DNA from 3 places in the Starkeya sp. ORNL1 genome. Region 3 is predicted to be linked to each of the others. Evidence: predicted binding sites of a transcription regulator. Region 3 holds the regulator's gene; each other region holds the start of a gene.
What was found. Region 3 encodes LexA, which represses DNA repair genes until DNA is damaged. Its sites were predicted from a motif close to TGTTCNNNNTGTGTTCNG; they were not measured.

Region 1: a site for LexA is predicted at 2,798-2,815, ahead of G3545_RS18550 (YifB family Mg chelatase-like AAA ATPase). Genes of this name have one in related genera too.
Region 2: a site for LexA is predicted at 4,110-4,127, ahead of G3545_RS15440 (PA0069 family radical SAM protein). Genes of this name have one in related genera too.

What each region holds. Positions count from the first base shown of each region.
Region 1 covers NZ_CP048834.1:3,901,844-3,909,016, reverse strand. The annotation lists gene G3545_RS18555 (GNAT family N-acyltransferase) at 1-914, opposite strand, end outside; gene G3545_RS18550 (YifB family Mg chelatase-like AAA ATPase) at 1,199-2,731, opposite strand; gene G3545_RS18545 (formate dehydrogenase subunit gamma) at 2,935-3,408, shown strand; gene G3545_RS18540 (NADH-quinone oxidoreductase subunit NuoF) at 3,405-4,961, shown strand; gene fdhF (formate dehydrogenase subunit alpha) at 4,977-7,173, shown strand, end outside.
Region 2 covers NZ_CP048834.1:3,243,073-3,250,245, forward strand. The annotation lists gene G3545_RS15415 (hypothetical protein) at 23-310, opposite strand; gene G3545_RS15420 (adenylate/guanylate cyclase domain-containing protein) at 464-1,738, shown strand; gene G3545_RS15425 (neutral zinc metallopeptidase) at 1,855-2,757, shown strand; gene moaB (molybdenum cofactor biosynthesis protein B) at 2,774-3,334, shown strand; gene G3545_RS15435 (glycosyltransferase) at 3,399-3,983, opposite strand; gene G3545_RS15440 (PA0069 family radical SAM protein) at 4,150-5,421, shown strand; tRNA gene G3545_RS15445 (tRNA-Arg) at 5,502-5,578, shown strand; gene hpnI (bacteriohopanetetrol glucosamine biosynthesis glycosyltransferase HpnI) at 5,761-6,915, shown strand; gene hpnJ (hopanoid biosynthesis associated radical SAM protein HpnJ) at 6,921-7,173, shown strand, end outside.
Region 3 covers NZ_CP048834.1:758,923-766,095, reverse strand. The annotation lists gene G3545_RS03710 (ComEC/Rec2 family competence protein) at 52-2,367, shown strand; gene lexA (transcriptional repressor LexA) at 2,361-3,053, opposite strand; gene atzF (allophanate hydrolase) at 3,287-5,095, shown strand; gene G3545_RS03695 (GntR family transcriptional regulator) at 5,132-5,824, opposite strand; gene hpxZ (oxalurate catabolism protein HpxZ) at 5,906-6,298, opposite strand; gene glp (gephyrin-like molybdotransferase Glp) at 6,357-7,173, opposite strand, start outside.

The sequences.
Region 1 (7,173 bases), 3.1 Mb from region 3:
TAGCCCTTGATGAGCGGCGGCAATTCGTGGAGCGCGGCCTTGACGTCGATCGCCTCCTTGGCGAGCCGATCCATCCTTGTGCCCCGCCCTGGCAGCGCCGGGGCGCTCCATTCCGCGTCGGTCGGGGCATAATGGTGCAGGAAGGCGAGCGGGCGGGCGAGCGCGTCCGGATCGACACCCTCGAGGCTGGCGCAGCCGAACATCACGTCGATGCCGTGGTGGCGGGCATAGGCCCATACTCCGGCCCACAACAGTTCCACCGTGCGCTTGGTGCGGTAGGGGGCAAGCACGCAGGAGCGGCCCAGCTCCATGAAGCGGCGGCCGGCGTGGCGCGCCAGCATCGGGCCGATATCGAACTCGTCAGCCGTGTAGAAGCCGCCATGCCGCGCGGCGATGTCATGGCGCAGCAGGCGGTAGGTGCCGACTACCTTGGGCTCGTAGCGGCCGAGCACGACGCGGCCGGCATCATGGTCCAGCACCAGTACATGGTCGCAAATGGCGTCGAAGGCATCGAAGTCGCGTCGCGCCAGGCGCGCTGCCGCGGCCGGCGTCGCCGACATCTCCTCGTAGAACACCTCGTAGCGCAGCCGCTGGGCGCGGCGCACTTCGGCGGCGGTGCGGGCGAGGCGGACCTCCAGCGAGCCGATGCGGCCGAGCGTGAGCGGCCCGCCGGGCGTGCGGCTCTCGCGGTGGCGCACCCCGGAATAGGAGCGCAGCGCCGGGATGATGCGGGCCGGCTTGAAGCCGTCGGCAAACTTGCCGGCGAGCTTCGGGCCGAGCTTGTTCGGGCGGAACACCAGCGGCGCCAGCACCGGATTGGCGAGCATCTGGCGCATCAGCTTGGCGGCGGGTCCGGACGAACGCATGGCCGGCGGCGGCACGTCTATTGTATCGCCGGCTAAGTGTTGATCCATGACCGCGCCCTTCAGAACTGCTGCTGTCCTATGAACCCGCAAAGAATCATATTTGTCCGACGCGTATGTGACACCGGAAAACTTGTCCGCAACGCAGTTTGGGCGAGAAATACATCGCGTACCCGGCGGTCGGTCCACACTGTCACATTCTGCGCCGCATTGCCACGGCCCGCGATGCCACAAGCCGGCGATGCATGAAACAGCTTAGCCGTGCCAAGCGCCGAATCGCATGATGCTGATAGCTATATAATTATATTCTCCGGGCCCGGCGCCCGGGCCAGCCCTCACGCCGCGGCCATCATCCGGTCGGCGCTGGCGCGATAGGCGAGGGCTTCGGCGAGATAGGGACGACCGAGCGATTCCGCCCCGGCGAGATCGGCGAGGGTGCGTGCCACCCGCAGCACGCGGTGATAGCCGCGGGCCGAAAGGTGCATGATCCGCGCCGCCTCGGTCAGCAGCCGGGTGCCTGCCTCGTCCGGCGATGCGATCTCCTCCAGCATCGGCCCGGAGGCCTGGGCATTGGTGGAAAGGTCCGGGCGGCCGAGCGCGGTGAAGCGTTCCTGCTGCAGCTGGCGCGCCTGTGCCACCCGCGCGGCGACGCTTGCGCTGCTCTCGGAAGGTGCGCGGCGCACCAGGTCGCTCGCCGCGACCCCCGGCACCTGGAGATGCAGGTCGATGCGGTCGAGGAACGGCCCGGAGAGCCGCGCCTGATACTCGCTGGCGCACCGCGCGCCGCGCCGGCAGGAAAAGCCCGGCTCGCCGGCCCGCCCGCAGCGGCACGGATTCATCGCCGCCACCAGCTGGAAGCGCGCGGGATAGGCCACGCGGTGGTTGGCGCGGGCGATCACGGCTTCGCCGGCCTCCAGAGGCTGGCGCAGCGAATCCAGCACGGCGGGCTGGAATTCCGGCAATTCGTCTAGGAACAGCACGCCATTATGCGCCAGCGAGACCTCGCCGGGCTTGGCCCTTATCCCGCCGCCGACCATTGCCGCCATGCTGGCGGAATGGTGCGGGGCACGGAATGGCCGTCGGCTGGTCAAGGCGCCGCCGTGCAGCGTGCCGGCGACCGACGCGATCATCGAGACTTCGAGCAACTCGGCTGGGGAGAGCGGCGGCAGGATCGAGGGCAGGCGCTGCGCCAGCATCGACTTGCCGGCCCCGGGCGGACCGATGAAGAGGAGATTGTGGCGCCCGGCCGCGGCGATCTCCAAAGCGCGCCGCGCGGTCTCCTGGCCCCGGACGTCGGCGAGGTCGGGCAGGGCAGGGCCCTCGCCTTCGATCCGCGGCACCGGGCGGGACAGGATCTGCCTCCCGGAGAAATGATTGACCAGCTGGATCAGCGAGGTCGGTGCCAGCACCGGCATGTCGGGGCTGGCCCAGGCCGCTTCCGCGCCGCAGGCCGCCGGGCAGATCAGGCCGTGGCCGCGTGCATTGGCGCCGATTGCCGCCGGCAGCACGCCGGCCACCGGGGCGAGCTCGCCGTCGAGGGCCAGTTCACCGACCACGGTGAAGCCGTGGAGCGCGTCCGCCGGTATGGCGCCGATCGCCGCCATCAGCCCGAGCGCGATCGGCAAATCGTAATGGCTGCCTTCCTTCGGCAGGTCGGCGGGGGCGAGATTGACAGTGATGCGCTTGGCCGGCAGCGCGAGGCCGGAGGCGATCAGCGCCGCGCGCACCCGCTCCTTGGCCTCCGTCACCGCCTTGTCGGCAAGGCCGACGAGGTTGAAGGCGGGTAGGCCTGAGGTCACCTGCACCTGCACGTCGACCGGCCGGGCCTCGACACCCTCGAACGCCACCGTCGCCACACGCTGCACCATCGACGCCCCCCGGCGATCTCGCCTGCCCCCCGTTACCGCAGCGTCCGGGAACGCCCCGGATCTGTCAAGAACATATTGCGAACATCGAGGTTTGGGGCGCTCGATAGAATTCTTCTATCATGAGACGAAACCACTGAATTGATTCTGTTTTCCAAAAGGATCAATGTTCCGCTTGGAAAACTTTAAAAGAAGGCCGGAGAGAAATGCCGCATTACGAACCCTGGAGCGAGGCCCGCGGGCGCGCGGTGATCGACGAGTTCGTCGGTCTCGAAGGCCCGCTGATGCCGATGCTTCATGCGGTGCAGGAGACCTTCGGCTATGTGCCGGAGGCCGTGGTGCCGATGCTGGCCGAGACGTTGAACGTGTCGCGCGCCGAAGTCCATGGCGTGGTTACGTTTTATCATGATTTCCGGCATGAGCCGGCGGGTCGCCGGGTGCTCAAGCTGTGCCGCGCCGAAGCCTGCCAGGCCGCCGGCGGCGATGCGCTGGCCGAGCATGCCGAGCACAGGCTCGGCTGCCATCTCGGCGAGACCACCGCGGATGGCCGCGTCACCATCGAGCCGATCTATTGCCTCGGCCTGTGCGCCACCGCGCCTTCCGCCATGCTGGACGGCCGCATCGTCGGCCGTCTGACCGAACGGCGCCTCGACGCCCTGATCGCGGAGGCGCAGTCGTGAGCACCCGTATCTACGTTCCCATCGACGCCGCCGCCGTCGCCTGTGGCGCCGACGAGGTCGCTTCCGCCATCGAGGCTGCAGCGCTGGCGCGGAACGTTCCGGTCGAGATCGTGCGCAACGGTTCGCGCGGCATGCTCTGGCTGGAGCCGATGATCGAGGTCGTCACGAGCGAGGGCCGTATCGCCTACGGCCCGGTGAGCGAAGACGATGTCGAGGGCCTGTTCAACGCCGGCTTCCTTGATGGTGGCGCCCACGCGCTGCGCATCGGCAAGCCGGAGGAACATCCCTTCCTCGCCAGGCAGACCCGGCTCACCTTCGCCCGCTGCGGCATCATCGATCCCGCCTCGCTGACGGATTATCGTGCCCATGGCGGCTATAAGGGCCTGGAGCGCGCCATTGCGCTCGGTTCCACCGACATCATCGAGGAAGTCCGCAAGTCCGGCCTGCGCGGCCGCGGCGGCGCAGGCTTTCCGACCGCCATCAAGTGGAAGACGGTGGCGGACACCAAGGGCGACCAGAAATACATCGTCTGCAATGCCGACGAGGGCGATAGTGGCACCTTCGCCGACCGCATGATCATGGAAGGCGACCCCTTCCAGCTGATCGAGGGCATGACCATTGCCGGCGTCGCGGTCGGCGCCACCAAGGGCTATGTCTACACCCGCTCGGAATATCCGCATGCGATTCGCGCGATGGAGAAGGCGATCAAGGTCGCTCGCGCCGCCGGCATGCTGGGCAAGAACATTCTTGGCTCGCCCTACAGCTACGACATGGAAGTGCGCATGGGCGCCGGCGCCTATGTCTGCGGCGAGGAGACGGCGCTGCTCGACAGCCTGGAAGGCAAGCGCGGCGTGGTGCGCGCCAAGCCGCCGCTGCCGGCGCACAAGGGTCTGTTCCAGAAGCCGACCGTCATCAACAATGTGCTCTCGCTCACCGCGATCCCGCACATTCTCGCCGACGGCGCGCAGAAATACGCCGATTTCGGCATGGGTCGCTCGCGCGGCACCATGCCGATCCAGATCGCCGGCAATGTGCGTTATGGCGGCCTGTTCGAGACCGCCTTCGGCATCCCGCTCGGCGAACTCATCAACGACATTGGCGGCGGCACCGCGTCCGGCCGTCCGGTGAAGGCGGCCCAGGTCGGTGGCCCGCTCGGCGCCTATGTGCCGACCTGGCAGTTCGACCTGCCGTTCGATTATGAGGCCTTTGCGGCCAAGGACGCGCTGATCGGCCATGGCGGCATCGTGGTGTTCGATGACCGCGCCGACATGGCCAAGATGGCGCGTTTCGCCATGGAATTCTGCTCGGTCGAGAGCTGCGGCAAGTGCACGCCGTGCCGCATCGGCTCGACCCGCGGCGTCGAGGTCATCGACCGCATCATGGCGAACGAGCAGCGCGAGAAGAACCTCGAGGTGCTCACCGACCTCTGCCACACCATGAAGCTTGGATCTCTTTGCGCGCTCGGGGGTTTCACCCCATATCCGGTGATGAGCGCGCTGACCCACTTCCCTGAAGATTTCGGCGCGACGCCGCGCCTCGAAGCCGCCGAGTGAGAAGGACGCAGCTAGATGTCTCTCGTTCATGAGATCGACTACGGCACGCCAGCGCCGAAGACCGACAAGACGGTGACGCTGACCATTGACGGCGTCGAGATCAGCGTCGCCGAGGGTACCTCCATCATGCGCGCGGCGATGGAGATGGGGACACAGATCCCCAAGCTCTGCGCCACCGACATGCTGGATGCGTTCGGCTCCTGCCGCATCTGCCTCGTCGAGATCGAAGGCCGTGCCGGTACGCCGGCCTCCTGCACCACGCCGGTCGGCCCCGGCATGAAGGTGCACACCCAGACCGAGCGGCTGAAGCAGCTGCGCAAGGGGGTGATGGAGCTCTATATCTCCGACCACCCGCTGGACTGCCTGACCTGCGCCGCCAATGGCGACTGTGAACTGCAGGACATGGCCGGCGCGGTCGGCCTGCGCGAAGTGCGCTACGGCATGGAGGGCGCGAACCACTTCGCCCCGAAGTCCGAGCTGACGCTGCCGAAGGACGAGTCCAACCCCTATTTCACCTATGACCCGGCGAAGTGCATCGTCTGCAATCGCTGCGTCCGCGCCTGCGAGGAAGTCCAGGGCACCTTCGCGCTGACCATTTCCGGCCGTGGCTTCGACAGCCGCGTCTCGGCCGGCCAGTCGGAAGCCTTCCTCACCTCCGAGTGCGTGTCCTGCGGCGCCTGCGTCCAGGCTTGCCCGACCGCGACGCTCGCCGAGAAGAAGCTGATCGAAATCGGCCAGCCCGAGCATTCGGTGGTCACCACCTGCGCCTATTGCGGCGTCGGCTGTACCTTCAAGGCGGAAATGCGCGGCCAGGAAATGGTGCGCATGGTGCCGTGGAAGGACGGCAAGGCCAATCGCGGCCATTCTTGCGTCAAGGGCCGCTTCGCCTGGGGCTATGCGACCCATCAGGATCGCATCACCAAGCCGATGATCCGCGCCAGCATCAATGATCCGTGGCGCGAAGTGTCGTGGGACGAGGCGATTTCCTACACCGCTTCCGAACTGAAGCGCATCCAGGACACCTATGGCCGCAAGGCGGTGGGCGGCATCACCTCCTCGCGTTGTACCAACGAGGAAGCCTATCTCGTCCAGAAGCTGATCCGCGCCGGCTTCGGCACCAACAATGTCGATACCTGCGCCCGTGTCTGCCACTCGCCGACCGGTTACGGCCTGAACCAGGCGTTTGGTACCTCGGCCGGCACCCAGGACTTCGATTCGGTCGAGGACTCGGACGTCATCCTCGTCATCGGCGCCAACCCGACCGACGGCCACCCGGTGTTCGGCTCGCGCATGAAGAAGCGCCTGCGCCAGGGCGCCAAGCTGATCGTGGTCGATCCGCGCCGCATCGATCTGGTGAAGTCGGCCCACATCAAGGCGGACTACCACCTGCCGCTGCAGCCCGGCACCAATGTCGCGGTCGTCACCGCGCTGGCCCATGTCGTCGTCACCGAGGGCCTGGTCAACGAGCAGTACGTGCGCGAGCGCTGCGACTGGGAAGAGTTCCAGGATTGGGCCGAGTTCGTCGCCGAGCCGCGCCACTCGCCGGAAGAAGTCGAGAAGCTCTCCGGCGTGCCGGCCGAGCTGATTCGCGGCGCTGCCCGGCTCTATGCCACCGGCGGCAATGGCGCGATCTATTACGGCCTCGGCGTCACCGAGCACTCGCAGGGCTCCACCACCGTGATGGCGATCGCCAACCTCGCCATGGCGACCGGCAATATCGGCCGCCGCGGCGTCGGCGTGAACCCGCTGCGCGGCCAGAACAATGTGCAGGGCTCGTGCGACATGGGCTCGTTCCCGCACGAACTGCCGGGCTACCGCCACATCTCCGACGACGCCACCCGCGCCACCTTCGAGGCGATGTGGGGCCGCCCGCTCGATGCCGAGCCCGGCCTGCGCATCCCCAACATGCTGGACGCGGCCGTCGACGGCACCTTCAAGGCGATCTACATCCAGGGCGAGGACATCCTGCAGTCCGACCCGGACACCAAGCATGTCTCCGCCGGCCTCGCCGCGATGGAGCTGGTGATCGTGCAGGACCTGTTCCTGAACGAGACCGCGAACTATGCCCACGTCTTCCTGCCGGGCTGCACCTTCCTTGAGAAGGACGGCACCTTCACCAATGCCGAGCGCCGCATCCAGCTGGTTCGCAAGGTGATGGCGCCGAAGAGCACCTATGGCGACTGGGAGGGCACCCAGCTGCTCGCCCGGGCGA
Region 2 (7,173 bases), 2.5 Mb from region 3:
CGTGGCCGACATGTGCGTGATCTCAGAAATAGGGCCGGTCGCACACCTTGATGACCCGCTTGTAGCCGCCATACCACTTCTTCACATAGTAGCACTGCGGGCCATTATAGGCGTAGTAGTCGTCATAATAGAAATTCTTGAAGTGGCTGCCATAAAAGCCGTGGCCGCGATGGCCGTGATGGCCGCCATGACCGTGCTTGCCACCGGCGAAGGCTTCGCCGGAAGTAATGACCATCGCACCACTGAGCGCGACAACGGCGACGGCAGCGGAGAGAATCTTGCGAACCTTGCTCGACTGGGTGTTCGACATGGTGATCGTCCTGATTGAGATCCGAAACAACTTGTTTCGTGATGATCCAACCTTAGGGAATCCAGTTTGCTGCCGATGTGATGGCGATCACGCTTTTGCGCATCCGCCAAATTCCCCTTAACAAGCGCACGACGTGGATGAAGGCGAGGCAGCATGGCGCGTCTGCGCGACCTGATGCGGGCAGCGGAGCGACCCGGCTTCGCGATGCCCGGCTGGCTGGAGCGCATCACCTCATGCGGCATCGTCAGCGACGATCCGCAGGTGGTGCGCCGCCAGCGCTTCACCAATCTCGGCGCCTATGCCGCGGCGGCCAATGCCGGTTCGCACCTCGTGATCAATGCCATGAACGGCCCGGCGAGCCTGATGCCGGTGCAGTTCTACAATGCAGCCTTCGTCATCGCGACGCTGATGGTGCCGCTGCTGCACCGCTTCGGGCCGGATGTCGGCGCCTTCTGCCTGGTGCTGCTCATCCTCGCCGGCAACACCTATGTCGTCTGGATGCTCGGCACCGAGAGCGCACTGCATGTGTATCTCACCCTTGCCGGCGCCATGCTGTTCATGTTCGGCGTCGAGCGCTGGCGGCTGTTCCTTGGCTGGTTCATCCTCGTCGCGCTGGTGCTGGGTGTCACCGTGGTGCTGGCGCCCGAGCACGGAATGCTGCTCGGCGAGGACGACCCGCTGCACCGCCTGCTGTCCTCGCACGCCATGCTCAACACCATCGCCATCAATGCGCTGCTGATCTTCTATGCGCTGAGCTCGCTCAGGCAGGCGGAGGCCGGCCGCGAGGCGGAGCATGCCCGCTCCGAGGCGCTGCTGACGGCGCTGATGCCCCACGCCGTTGCGGCGCGGCTGAAGGCGGGGGCGAACCGCATCGCAGATCGCATCGACAATCTCAGCGTGTTGTTCGCCGATCTCGCGGGCTTCACCAGCGCGGCACGGAACCTGCCGCCGGAAGAGGTGGTGGCCTTCCTCGACGCCGTGGTGCGCCGCTTCGACGAACTCGCCGAGCGGCACGGCGTCGAGAAGATCAAGACCATCGGCGACAGCTACATGGCGGTGGGCGGGCTCGACGGGGGCGCCGAGGCCGGCGCCGCGGCGACGGCGCGGTTCGCGCTCGCGCTCCTCGACGAGGCGACGCGGCTGCCGCCGCTCGGCGGCACGCGTCTCGCCTTGCGCATCGGCATCCATGCCGGGCCAGCCACCGCGGGCGTCATCGGCGAGACGCGGTTTTCCTATGATGTATGGGGCGACGCGGTGAACACCGCGGCCCGGATGGAGGGCTATGGCGAGGCCGGGCGCATCCAGGTGACGCCGGCGTTTCGCGCGCTGGCCGGCGAAGCCTTCGCCTACCAGATGCGGGGCGGTATCGACATGAAGGGGCTCGGCATCGTCGAGACGGCCTTCCTCTCCGGCAATTTGGTCATTTGATCGTCACGTTGCCGGGACATGGCACAATTAGGCAAACACCGACGTTATCGGGACAACACGCCCCGATCACAATATAATCGGCCTGGGCGTCGGCGGCGCGCGTATTGGAGGCGGCGATGAAGTGGGAAGACTTCCGGCGGAGCGACAATGTCGAGGATCGCCGGGGCGACGGCGGCTCGGGCGGGTTCGGTGGCGGCGGCGGAGGCATGCGCCGCGGCGGGCTCGGCATTGGCGGCATCATCGTCGTCGGCCTCATCGCCTGGGCGACCGGCATCAATCCGGCGCTGCTGATGGGCGGAGCGGAGATCCTGTTCGGCGGCGGCAGCTCCAGCCAGACCCAGCAGACCACCGCTCCCGCCGGCCAGAAGGGTGCCCCGTCCGACCAGCTCGGCAAGTTCGCCGCCACCGTGCTGGCCCAGACCGAAGACGTGTGGACGCCGATCTTCAAGCAGATGGGCAAGACCTACGACAAGCCCGGCATGGTGCTGTTCTCCGGCTTCACGCGCTCGGCCTGCGGCTCGGCGCAGTCGGCGATGGGGCCGTTCTATTGCCCGCTCGACCAGAAGGTCTATCTCGACCTCTCCTTCTTCCAGGAGATGAAGACCCGCTTCAACGCCCCCGGCGACTTCGCCGCGGCCTATGTGATCGCGCATGAGGTCGGCCACCATGTCGAGAACGAGATGGGGCTGCTGCCGAAGGTGCAGGAGCGCCAGCGCCAGGTCTCCAAGGCCGAAGCGAACGAGCTCTCGGTGCGCGTCGAGTTGATGGCCGACTGCCTTGCCGGCGTGTGGGCCAATCACGCCAATACGCAGTGGAAGATCCTCGAGGAGGGCGACGTGCAGGAAGCGTTGAATGCCGCCTCGGCGATCGGCGACGACCGGCTGCAGAAGCAGGCGCAGGGCTATGTGGTGCCGGACAGCTTCACCCATGGCACGTCGGCGCAGCGCACCCAATGGTTCACGCGCGGGCTGAAGGGCGGCGACATGAATCAGTGCAACACTTTCCAGGGCGCCATCTGACGCTTATCTGCAACGCATGACCGACGCCCCCGACAAGCCTTTCGTGCCGCTGAACATCGCGGTGCTCACCGTCTCCGACACCCGCACCCTCGCGGACGACCGCTCCGGCACCACGCTGGCGGAGCGGATCGCGGCCGCGGGCCACACGCTCGCGGACCGTGCCATCGTGCCGGACGATGTGCCGGCGATCCGCGAGCGGGTCGAGGCGTGGATCGCCGAAAAGGCGATCGATGTCGTGATCACCACCGGCGGCACCGGCTTTACCGGCCGCGACGTGACCCCGGAAGCGGTGGAGCCGCTGTTCGAGAAGCGCATGGAAGGCTTCTCGACAGTGTTCCACATGGTGTCGTTCCAGAAGATCGGCACCTCGACGCTGCAGAGCCGGGCCACGGCCGGCGTCGCCAACGCCACCTACGTGTTCTGCCTGCCGGGCTCCCCCGGCGCCTGCCGCGACGCCTGGGACGAGATCCTCGTCCACCAGCTCGATGTGCGGCACAAGCCGTGCAATTTCGTCGAGATCCTGCCGCGCCTCGACGAGCACCTGAAGCGCGCCAAGGCCAAGGGCGCGACGGTTTAGGAGCACCATCTCCATTGGCGTAATCCCGGCCGCGGCCCAAAGGGCGCATCGGCGTTCGGGAGTCTCAGTCTTCCGGCAGCAGCATCTGCGAGCGCAGCAGCACCAGCCGCCCGCGACCGATCCGTGCCAATAGCTTGCGGGCGGAACGAGCGCCGGAGCCGTACCCGCCCAACGCCTCGTAAAAACGCCGATGGATCAGCAGCCCCTGCTCCGGCCGAGGGCGCCCGGTGAGCGCGTGGCGCGCCACGGCGGCGGCTTCCTTGAGGCGCGGAGCGACGCCGAAACCATCCAGCGCGAGGCGAAAGGTGGCGGCACGGTGCTCGGTGCTGCCATTGCGCTCGGCCTGGTCGGTAAAGTTGCGGACTTCGCGCGCCCAGCCTTCCTGCAGCAGCCCGCAGGGCTCGAGGAACAACAGCCAGGGACCCCGCGCCGCCTCAGCGCCCTGGCGCAGGCGGGCGCCGCTGTCAGCCGGCCCGCGCAGATATTCGCAGCCGGCGGCATCGGCGATCTCCTCGACCGCGCCGTTGCTGCCGCCATCCACCAGCAGTACCTCGCGCACCACGCCAGCCGCCGCGCCCGGCACCAGCGCCGCCAGCGCCGGGATCAGCAGGCGCTCCGTTTCCTGCGTGGGTATGACGACCGAAATCACGCGTCTTGCCTGCCCCTGACCCGCCGAAGTAACGCTTCGACTCTCGTCCGAAGCCGCTTCAAACCCTTGTCCTGCCTATAGCATGCGTTATCGCGGCGCATAGCGAAAGCTGCACTCACTTGCCTATGTTCTTGTTATGTTCTCATTGCTGCGCTATGACTCCGCCATGGAACAGACACCGCCATCCGCTCCCGGCCGCGCCGCGAAGGCTCAGGCGCCCCAGCCGCCGCGCAAGCCGGAGCGCATCGTCGGCCGACTCCGCGAAGAGCGCCGCCTCAAGCAGGAGCAGGAGCGCGCTGCGGCCGCGCGCGACCTTACCGGCATCTCCGATATCGGGGTAGCAGACGGGCCGGCGCCGGGGGTGGACGGCGAGCGCCGGCGCGGGCGTGGCGCGGTCTCCAACGCCGCCGGCCGCTTCGAGCCGCATGCGCGCGAAGCGTTCGACGATGGCTGGGAGAGCCTCGACGAATTACCGGTATTCCAGACCAGCGTCACGGTGGAGAAGCCGCGCACCATCATCAATCGCAACAACTCGCCGGATGTCGGCTTCGACCGCTCGATCAATCCCTATCGCGGCTGCGAGCATGGCTGCGTCTATTGCTTCGCGCGCCCGACCCACGCCTATCAGGGCTACTCCGCAGGGCTCGATTTCGAGACCAAGCTGTTCGCCAAGCCCGACGCGCCGGAATTGCTCGCCAAGGAATTGTCCAAGCCCGGCTATGAGCCGCGTACCATCGCGCTCGGCATCAACACCGACGGCTATCAGCCGATCGAGCGCGAATGGCGGCTGACCCGACGCATATTGGAAGTGCTGCGCGATTTCGGCCATCCGGTGGGCATCGTGACGAAATCGGCGCTGGTGCTGCGCGACCTCGACATACTTGGGCCGATGGCCGAGCGCGGGCTCGCCAAGGTCGCGCTCTCCGTCACCACGCTCGACCACAAGCTGGCGCGTATCATGGAGCCGCGGGCGGCGACGCCGATGCGCCGCATCGAGACCATACGCCGCCTCAGCGAGGCCGGCGTGCCCACCGCCGTGCTGGCGGCCCCGATGATCCCGGCGATCAACGATGCCGAGCTGGAGCGCATCCTCGACACCGCGGCGGCGGCAGGCGCGACCGAGGCCGGCTATGTGATGATCCGGCTGCCGCTGGAGATCCTCGACCTGTTCAAGGAGTGGCTGCTGACGCATTTCCCCGACCGCTACCGCCATGTGCTGTCGCTGGTGAAGGAGATGCATGGCGGCAAGGAGTATGATTCGACCTTCGGCCAGCGCATGAGCGGCTCCGGCCCCTATGCCTGGACCGTGGCGCGGCGTTTCGAGATCGCGGCGGAGCGGCTCGGCCTCAACAAGCGCCATCTGCGCCTGACCAACCGCCATTTCCGCCGCCCGCCGAGGCCGGGCGAGCAATTATCGCTGTTCGGCGAGGAGCGATGATCGGAACGATGATGGATCGGGACGGTTGCCGCTGGCCTGCGGTTCGATTATCAAGGCTCTCGCTTGAGGCCCATTGCCACGCACCCGTAGCTCAGCTGGATAGAGCGTTGCCCTCCGAAGGCAAAGGTCGCACGTTCGAATCGTGCCGGGTGCGCCAATCATTTCAATAGCTTGTAGCTATAATACAGCCCGATCAGGTCCTTCCCCCCAGAGCCGTCCCACACAACGAAAACGCGACGCAGGCTCGCTTGTATTGCGCGCAAGTCCACTGGCAGTCGTTCCCGTGTGACCAAGGCGCTATTGGCTCGTCAGCCCAAGTGGATCACACTTGTCTTGTCCATGGTCGTCGCGTCGCTGCCACTCCTCCTTTCGCTGATCGGATCGGCCCTGCTGTCCTGGGCAGCCTGGCTCATTCGTCGCCGCGCCGCGGCCGTCGATCCACATGGCGCCCGCGACGTGCCGACCGTCAGCCTGCTCAAGCCGCTTCACGGTGCCGAGCCGCTCCTGGCTGACAATCTCGCGACGGCGGTTGCGCAGAACTATCCAGGCCGCATCGAGATGCTCTGCGGGGTAGCCCGCGCCGACGATCCCGCCGTTGCGGCGGTCGAATCGCTGCGCGCGAGCTTTCCCGCTGCCGAGCTTCGGCTTATCGTCAATTCCCGGCGCTGGGGCGCCAATGCCAAGGTCTCGAACCTCATCAACATCATGGCCGAAGCGCGCCATGACGTGCTGGTGCTGGCCGACAGCGACATGGTGGTGCCGCCAGACTATGTCGCACGGCTCGTCGGCGTGCTCGACCAGCCCGGCACCGGCGCGGTGAGCTGCCTCTATGTGGGGCGCGGCGATGCCGGCTACTGGTCGCGATTGGTCGCGGCCGGCATCGATACCCATTTCGTGCCCGCCACGATGATCGCGCTGGCGACGGGGCTCGGGAAGCCATCCATGGGCTCGACCATCGCGCTGCGTCGCGACACCCTGGCCGAGATCGGCGGCTTCATCCGCTTCGCCGACACGCTGGCAGATGACTATGCGTTGGGCGAGGCCGTCCGCGCCACCGGGCGGACGGTGGTGGTGCCGGCGATGGTCCTGACCCACGCCTGCGCCGAGACGAGCCTCACCCATGTGGTCCGCCAGGAATTGCGCTGGAACGCCACCATTCTGGGGATCGACCCGGCAGGCTATACCGGCAGCATCATCCTCCATCCGCTGCCGCTCGCGCTCATCGGCTGGGCCGCGGGCGGCGGCATGCTTGCCGCGGGCGCCACCGTGCTGGCACTCGCGGCACGCGCGAGCGTGGCGCTCGCGACGGCGCGCCTTGACGTTGCGGGACGCCCCGCCGGTTACCGTTTTGCCCCGATTTTATTGATTCCAATGCGTGATCTGCTTTCCTTCGCTATGTTCGTGGTTGCCTTCGTCGCCCGATCGGTTGATTGGCGCGGCGCGGGCATTAAGCTTGGACGCAAGGGCCGGATCTCGGGTCCAGAGGATATATGACGATGATGCGCTCGCTCTTTCTCCAGGCGCCCTCATTCGATGGCTATGACGGCGGTGCGGGTGCGCGCTACCAGATGAAGCGCGAAGTGCGCTCCTTCTGGTATCCGACCTGGCTCGCCCAGCCTGCGGCGATGGTCGAGGGCTCCCGGCTGATCGATGCGCCGGCCCATGATCTCGGCTGGGACGACATCAAGCACGAGGTGGACGACAAGGAACTGGTCATCCTCCACACCTCGACACCGAGCTTCCGCCAGGATT
Region 3 (7,173 bases):
GATAATCCAAGGATTAGACGCGAATTTGGCGAGCCGGTCGGGGGCAGGGGAATGGTTGATGAGCAAGGGCGGCAGCATGGCGCGCGGTCACGCGCGATTGCTGCAGTACGCCCACTCGCGGGGCCGATACTCGCTCCGGGCCTGCCGGGCTTGCGCAAGCTGGGGGCAGGACTCGCGCTCGATCTGGCGCGGGAGGTTGGCGAGCGACGCGGTTTCCTCTGGCTTCCGGTCGCCTTTGCCATCGGCGTCGGCCTCTATTTTGGCGCTGCTCGCGAGCCGTCGACGATAGCGGCCTCAGCGCTTACAGCACTGCTCATGGCCCTCGCCCTTGCGGTACGGAGTCGGGCCGTTGCCTTCCACCTGCTGGCCGGACTGGCGGCCATCGCCGCCGGCTTCGCACTTGCCACGCTACACACTGCGCGCATCGCCCATCCGGTGTTGCCGACGCAGCTGGTCGCGGCGGAAGTCTCCGGCTTCGTTGAGCGAGCGGAACTGCGCACCAAGGATGGCAAGCAGAACGGACGCATCGTGCTGCGCGTGACCGCCCTGGAGCGGGCAGGCGAGCCGCGACCCGAACGGGTGCGCGTGACCGTGCCGGGTACGCCGCCTACGGTCGGCAGCCATGTCACCGTCCGTGCGACGCTGGGCCCGCCGCCGGGGCCGGCCTATCCCGGCGGCTATGATTTCGGCCGCGATGCCTGGTTCGACGGCATCGGCGCCACCGGCTTCGCCTTCGGCAAGGCCCGGGAGAGCGCGGCGCCGGTGGCCGTGCCACCCACGCTCGGTTTCGCCGCATGGTTGGACGAAGTGCGCGCCGCCATGGCCGGACGCATCACTGCGGTCCTGTCCGGCGATACCGGGGCGATCGCGGTGGCGCTTGTCACCGGATTGCGTGGCGGCGTGAGCGAAAGCGTCGAGGAGGTGATGCGCGTCTCCGGCCTCTCGCACATCCTCTCCATCTCCGGCCTGCACATGGCGCTGGTCGCCACCACCACCTTCATCCTGGCGCGCGCCTTGCTGGCGCTGTGGCCCGCGCTTGCACTACGCTGGCCGATCAAGGCCTACGCCGCCGTGCCCGCCATCGCGGCGGCGACCTTCTATCTCGTGCTGTCCGGCAATGAGGTGCCCACGCAGCGCTCCTATCTGATGACGCTGCTGGTGCTTGTCGGGGTGATGCTCGGACGTCCGGCGCTGACGCTGCGCACGCTCGCCATCGCCGCCATGATCGTGCTCGCCGCTGCGCCGGCGACGCTGCTCGATCCCGGAACGCAGATGTCGTTTGCCGCAACGCTGGCGCTGGTCGCCGCGCACGAAGCGTTCGGCCGTCGCCTCATCAATTCGGTCGGTGCAAGCACGCCGGTCGGCGGCTACGCGCTGCGCTATGTCGGGGCTCTGCTCGTGACTTCGCTGGTCGCCGGGCTGGCGACAGCTCCCTACGCCGCCTTCCATTTCCAGCGCCTCGCGCCGTTCAGCCTGCTGGCCAATCTCGCCGCCGCGCCACTGGTATCGCTGATCGTCATGCCGTTCGGGCTGCTGGGCGCGCTGCTGCTACCGTTTGGCTGGGACGGACCGGCATGGTCGGCCATGGGGTTCGGCATAGATGGCATGAGCTACATTGCCGCGACGGTGGCGGCCATGCCGGATGCCGACCGCGGCCTGCCGGCGTTTCCCCTGGCGACGCTGATCCTGTTCAGCCTTGCTCTGGCCTGCCTGTGCCTGCTGCGCACCCGCCTCGTTCTCATCGCGCCGGTGCTGGCAGCGGCGGGTCTCTGGATCGGCGCGTCCCCCGACCGCCCGGATCTGCTGGTCGACGCCACCGGAAAGACCGTGGCGGTGCGGGGCCTAGATGGGCGCCTCGCCCTGATGGGGGATCGTCCGACGGCAGTTCTCGCCAGCCGCTTCGCCGGCGAGCAATGGCTTGGCGCGGAGGGGGATCGTGCCGCGCTCGCCGCGCCCGGCGCACAGATGGCGGCGCCGCTTTGCGATCGGCTGGGCTGTACACTGCCGATGACGGACGGGCGAAACGCCGCCCTGTCGCTCTCGCGCGATTCGCTCGTCGACGACTGCCGTCTCGCCGCCGTGCTCGTCACCCCATTCGAGCCACCCGAGGATTGCGCGGCCTATGTGGTGCGGATCGCGCCGGATGGCAGCTCAGGCGCGCAAGCGCTCCATCTCGCCGCTGATGGGCCACAACTTGTTCGTGGTCGCCCGGAAGGCGTAGAACGACCTTGGCTGCCGATGCCGCGTGAAAAGCTGGCGAACGCCGCGGCAAAGTCGCCACGACCCATCACGCCGATCGATCCTGCCGGCACGGCGGATACCGAGACCCTGTCGCCGGAGCAGGCGTCGCCCGCGCCGGATCAATAACGGCGGAACAGGCCGACCAGGCGTCCCTGGATGCGCACCCGGTCAGGGCCGAAAATGCGGGTCTCGTAGGCTGGATTAGCCGCTTCGAGGGCGACCGATGCCCCCTTCTTGCGCAACCGCTTCAAGGTGGCTTCCTCATCATCGATCAGCGCCACCACGATCTCACCCGTGTCCGCGGTCTCGGTCTTGCGGATCAGCGCGAGGTCGCCGTCGAGAATGCCAGCCTCGATCATCGAATCGCCGCGTACCTCAAGCGCATAGTGTTCGCCACTCGCCAGCATTTCCGGCGGCATCGAAATGGTGTGGCTGCGCGACTGGATCGCGGAGATCGGCGTGCCGGCGGCGATGCGGCCCATCACCGGGATGGGCACCGGGCGCGACGGCTCGTCTTCTGTGGGCGGGCGCACCCGGCCGAGGCCACCCTCGACCACGTTCGGCGAGAAGTTACGCGACGGGCGGATCGGCTGCACGCTATCCGGCAGGCGCACCACTTCGAGCGCCCGAGCGCGATTCGGCAGGCGGCGAATGAAGCCACGCTCTTCGAGCGCCGTAATGAGGCGATGGATGCCTGATTTCGAGCGGAGATCGAGGGCTTCCTTCATCTCCTCGAAGGAGGGCGGCACGCCGCTTTCCTTGAGCCGTTCATGGATGAAGCGAAGCAGCTCATGCTGTTTGCGGGTGAGCATTCCGACCCCTCGATCTGGCTGACACAGGCGAAGACGGGCCCGAGTCAAACGAAACAAAGCACGAACAAAAACCTAGCTGTTCTTTTTGTGTTCCACAACAGTAAAGATACCGCTAATGCCCCGCCGTTTCCGTGGACGGCCAAAGCGGCCCGACATTTGCCTGTATGCAATCTGGCGCAGAGTGCCTATTGCAAGGGCATAGCGCCAGGGGCGGCAGAGTCGGGAGGCTTGTATTGGTCGAGACAATCGCGGAGGTCGTGGCGGCTCATCGGCAAGGCAAGGCGCGACCGGCGGAGACACTCGCGGCCTGCATGGCGCGCATCGCCGCCTATGACGACCCGGCGGTGTTCACGGCCATTGCCGAACCCAAGGCGATCCACGCCCAGCTCAAGTCGTTGGAGGGCTCAGATCCCGAGCGGCTGCCGCTTTACGGCGTGCCCTTCGCGGTGAAGGACAATATCGACGTCGCCGGCCTGCCCACCACCTGCGCCTGCCCGGACTTCGCCTATATGGCGACCAAGGATGCTGTGAGCGTGGCGCGCCTGCGCCGGGCCGGCGCCATCGTGGTCGGCAAGACCAATCTCGATCAGTTCGCCACCGGCCTTGTCGGCCGCCGCTCGCCCTATGGCACGCCGCGCAATCCGATCCGCGCCGATCTGGTGCCGGGCGGCTCCAGTTCCGGTTCCGGCGTTGCCGTCTCCGCCGGGCTGGTGCCATTTGCGCTCGGCACCGACACCGCGGGTTCGGGCCGCATTCCCGCCGGGCTCACCAATATCGTCGGGTTGAAGCCGAGCCTCGGCCTGGTCTCGACCACCGGCGTGGTTCCGGCGTGTCGTTCGCTCGATTGCGTCTCGGTGTTCGCGCGCACCGTCGGCGATGCCTTCACTGCGTTACAGGCGATGGCCGGGGCAGACCCATCCGATCCCTTCTCGCGCGATCTGCCGCTTGGCCATGCCGGCGGCGTGGCGCCGAAGCTACGCATCGGCGTGCCGCGCAGCGTGGATTGCGTGACGTTCGGCGATCGCGAGACCGAAGGCGCCTTCGTGCGCGCGCTGGCCCGTCTCGGTGCGCTTGGGGCCGATATCGTCGAGATCGAGATGGAGCCCTTCTTCGAGGCGGCGCGCCTGCTTTACGACGGTCCCTGGGTCGCCGAACGCTATGCCGCGGTCGGCGGCTTCCTGGAATCCCGGCCGGATTCCTTTCATCCAGTGGTGCGTTCCATCATCGAACAGGGGCGGGCCCTGAGCGCGGTCGACGCGTTCCGCGGTCTCTACCGCCTTGCCGAGTTGAAGGCGCGGGCGCGACAGGAGATGACCGGGCTCGATGCGTTGATGGTGCCGACCATGCCTACCGTCTACACGCTGGCGCAGCTCGATGCCGATCCGGTGCGGCTGAACAGCAATCTCGGAATCTACACCAATTTTGTGAACCTGCTCGATATGTGCGGCCTCGCCGTACCCTCCGAAATCCGCCGCGACGGTGCGCCGTTCGGCATCACCTTGCTGGCGCCGGCCGGGCGCGACGCGCATCTTGCGGCGATCGGCGCGGCCTTCCACGCCCGCACCGGGCTCGCCATGGGCGCCACAGGGCGTGCGCTACCTCCACTCGCGCCCGCCACGCCCACTGCCGGGCCGGGGCGGATCGAGATCGCGCTGTTCGGCGCGCATCTGTCCGGCTTGCCGCTCAATGGCGAATTACTGGCGGCCGGCGGCACCTTCGTGCGGCAAGCCCGCACCAATGCGGATTATCGGCTGTACTTGTTGCCGGAAGGCCGGGTTCGGCGGCCCGGTCTACTGCGCGGCCGACCGGGAAGCGGCGCGCCGATCGCGTGCGAGGTGTGGTCGCTGCCGGCGCAGAATTATGGTCCGTTCCTGGCGAAGATACCGGCGCCGCTCGGCATCGGCAGCATCACGCTGGACGACGGTTCCGACGTGAAGGGCTTCCTGGTCGAAGCGACAGGAGTGGCATCCGCGCGTGACATCACCGCCTATGGCGGCTGGCGCGGCTTCCTCGCCGCGGAGGTAGAGGCGGCTGCGATCTAAGGCATAACATCAGGAACTTACCGTAAGCAATTACGATCACACGCTTTGAGCATACTGCTCATAAGCGTCATGGACGATGACGATATGGTCGCGCATCGCCACCGCGGCGCCGTCCCGGTCGCCGCGCAATATCGCGGTGACCACCCGGTCATGCTCGGTGTGGGAGAGCGCGAGCCGGCCCAGCGCGCGGAACTGCGCGCGGCGGAACGGCGAGAGCCGACGCCTTGTGCCGAGCGTGATCTCGGCGAGATAGCCATTGTGGCTGCCGGCATAGATCGAGGTGTGGAAGGTCTCGTTGGCCTCGCGATAGCCGAGGAAATCCCCGGTTCGCATCAGGTCTCCCATCTCCGCATGCAGCGCTTCGAAGGCGCGGCGCTCGGCCGGATTCATCTTCAGCGCGCAGAGCCCGGCGCACAGTGCCTCCAATTCGGCCATGACGTCGAACATCGCCTGCAGCCGCTCGACGCTCGGGCGCGCCACCACGGCGCCGCGGTGCGGGCGGGTGTCGACCAGGCCGGAGGCGGCGAGTTCGCGGATCGCCTCGCGCACCGGCGTGCGGGAGACGCCGAAGCGGGCGGCGAGCGCCGTCTCGTCCAGCGTGGTGCCGGGTGGCAGCAGGCCGCGCGTGATCTCGTCGGCGATCTGGAAGCGCAACTCCTCTGCACGCGTGGCACGCGGAGCGGGTCCGGCATCACCAGTGGGGACGAGGGGGGCGGGGACGGAACGCATGCGACGGTGAAATTCCCGGATCGGGCGCGATTCGCCCGCTGCAACTGAAGGTTCGGAGCATATAGCGGGTGCCCCGGCCCGTCAGCCCGCGGCCGGTTCCTCGATCAGCGAGACATGGGCCGCGACCACTTTCCAGCCGTCCGGCGTACGCATCCAGGTCTGCATCTGCCGGCCGACCTTGCCCGAGGTCGCCGCCCGGCGGAACAGCGTCGCGGCGGTCGCCATGTCGGTGCCGTAGGTGGTGATGACCGTGCGCTCCAGGCTGCGGGCGAGCCCCATGGCCGAGCGCGCGGCACGGAAGGCGCGGATCGCCTCGATGCCGTAGAGATTCTCCGCTCCGCCATAGCGGATGGTGAGCGGGCTGTCCCAGAACAGCGCGTCGAGCGTTGCCACGTCGTTCGAGACCAGCGCCGCCTCGTAGCGCTGGAACACCGCGGTCACCTCGGCAAGGATTTCGGGGAGATTGATCTGCATCGGCTCTGCTCCGTTACGTCCGCGCGATCATGCACGAGCCGGGCCGGATTCCGCGAGGTCAGTCGTTGAGCAGCACGATGTCGCATGCGTCCCCGGCGCGGCCCGCCGGCGCATGCGGCGGGCGCACCAGCAGCGCGTCGGCGCGTGCGAGAAGGCGGAGCATGGAGGAATCCTGCACCGGCAGCGGCCGCACGATCGGCCCGCGAGCGCCCCGGCCGATGATCTCGGCGCGCATGAAATCCATCCGCAGATCATTGGCCTTGAGATCGACGCCGAGTTCCGCCGGCGTCAGCGGCAATCGGTCGACGCCCGCTGTCTCGCCCTGGAGGCGGCGCAGCAGCGGCACCAGGAACAGCAGCGCGCAGACATGTGCCGACACCGGGTTGCCGGGCAAGCCAAGTATCCGGGTGGCGTTCGCGTGGCCGAACATCAGCGGCTTGCCCGGGCGCAGCGCGATCTTGTGCACGGCAAGCTCGATGCCGAGGCCGAGCAGCGTCGGGGCGACGAGATCATGATCGCCGACCGAGGCGCCGCCGGTCGTCACCAATACATCGAGATCGGCGGCGAGGGCGCTGGTGAGACCGGCGCGCGTCGCGTCCGGCGTATCGGCAAGCCGGCCGAGATCGACCACCTCGGCGCCGGCAAGCCGGGCGAGGGCGCCCACTGCATAGATGTTGGAGAGGATCACCTGATGCGGGCCGGCGCCGGTGCCGGGCGGCACCAACTCGTCGCCGGTGGCGAAGATGCCGACCCGCGGGCGGCGCACCACTTCGAGATTGGCATGGTCGGCAGCGGCGGCGAGCGCGAGGTCGCGGGCGGTGAGCCGGTGCCCGGCCTGAAGCACGATGTCGCCCTTGGCGAAGTCGCCGCCGGCG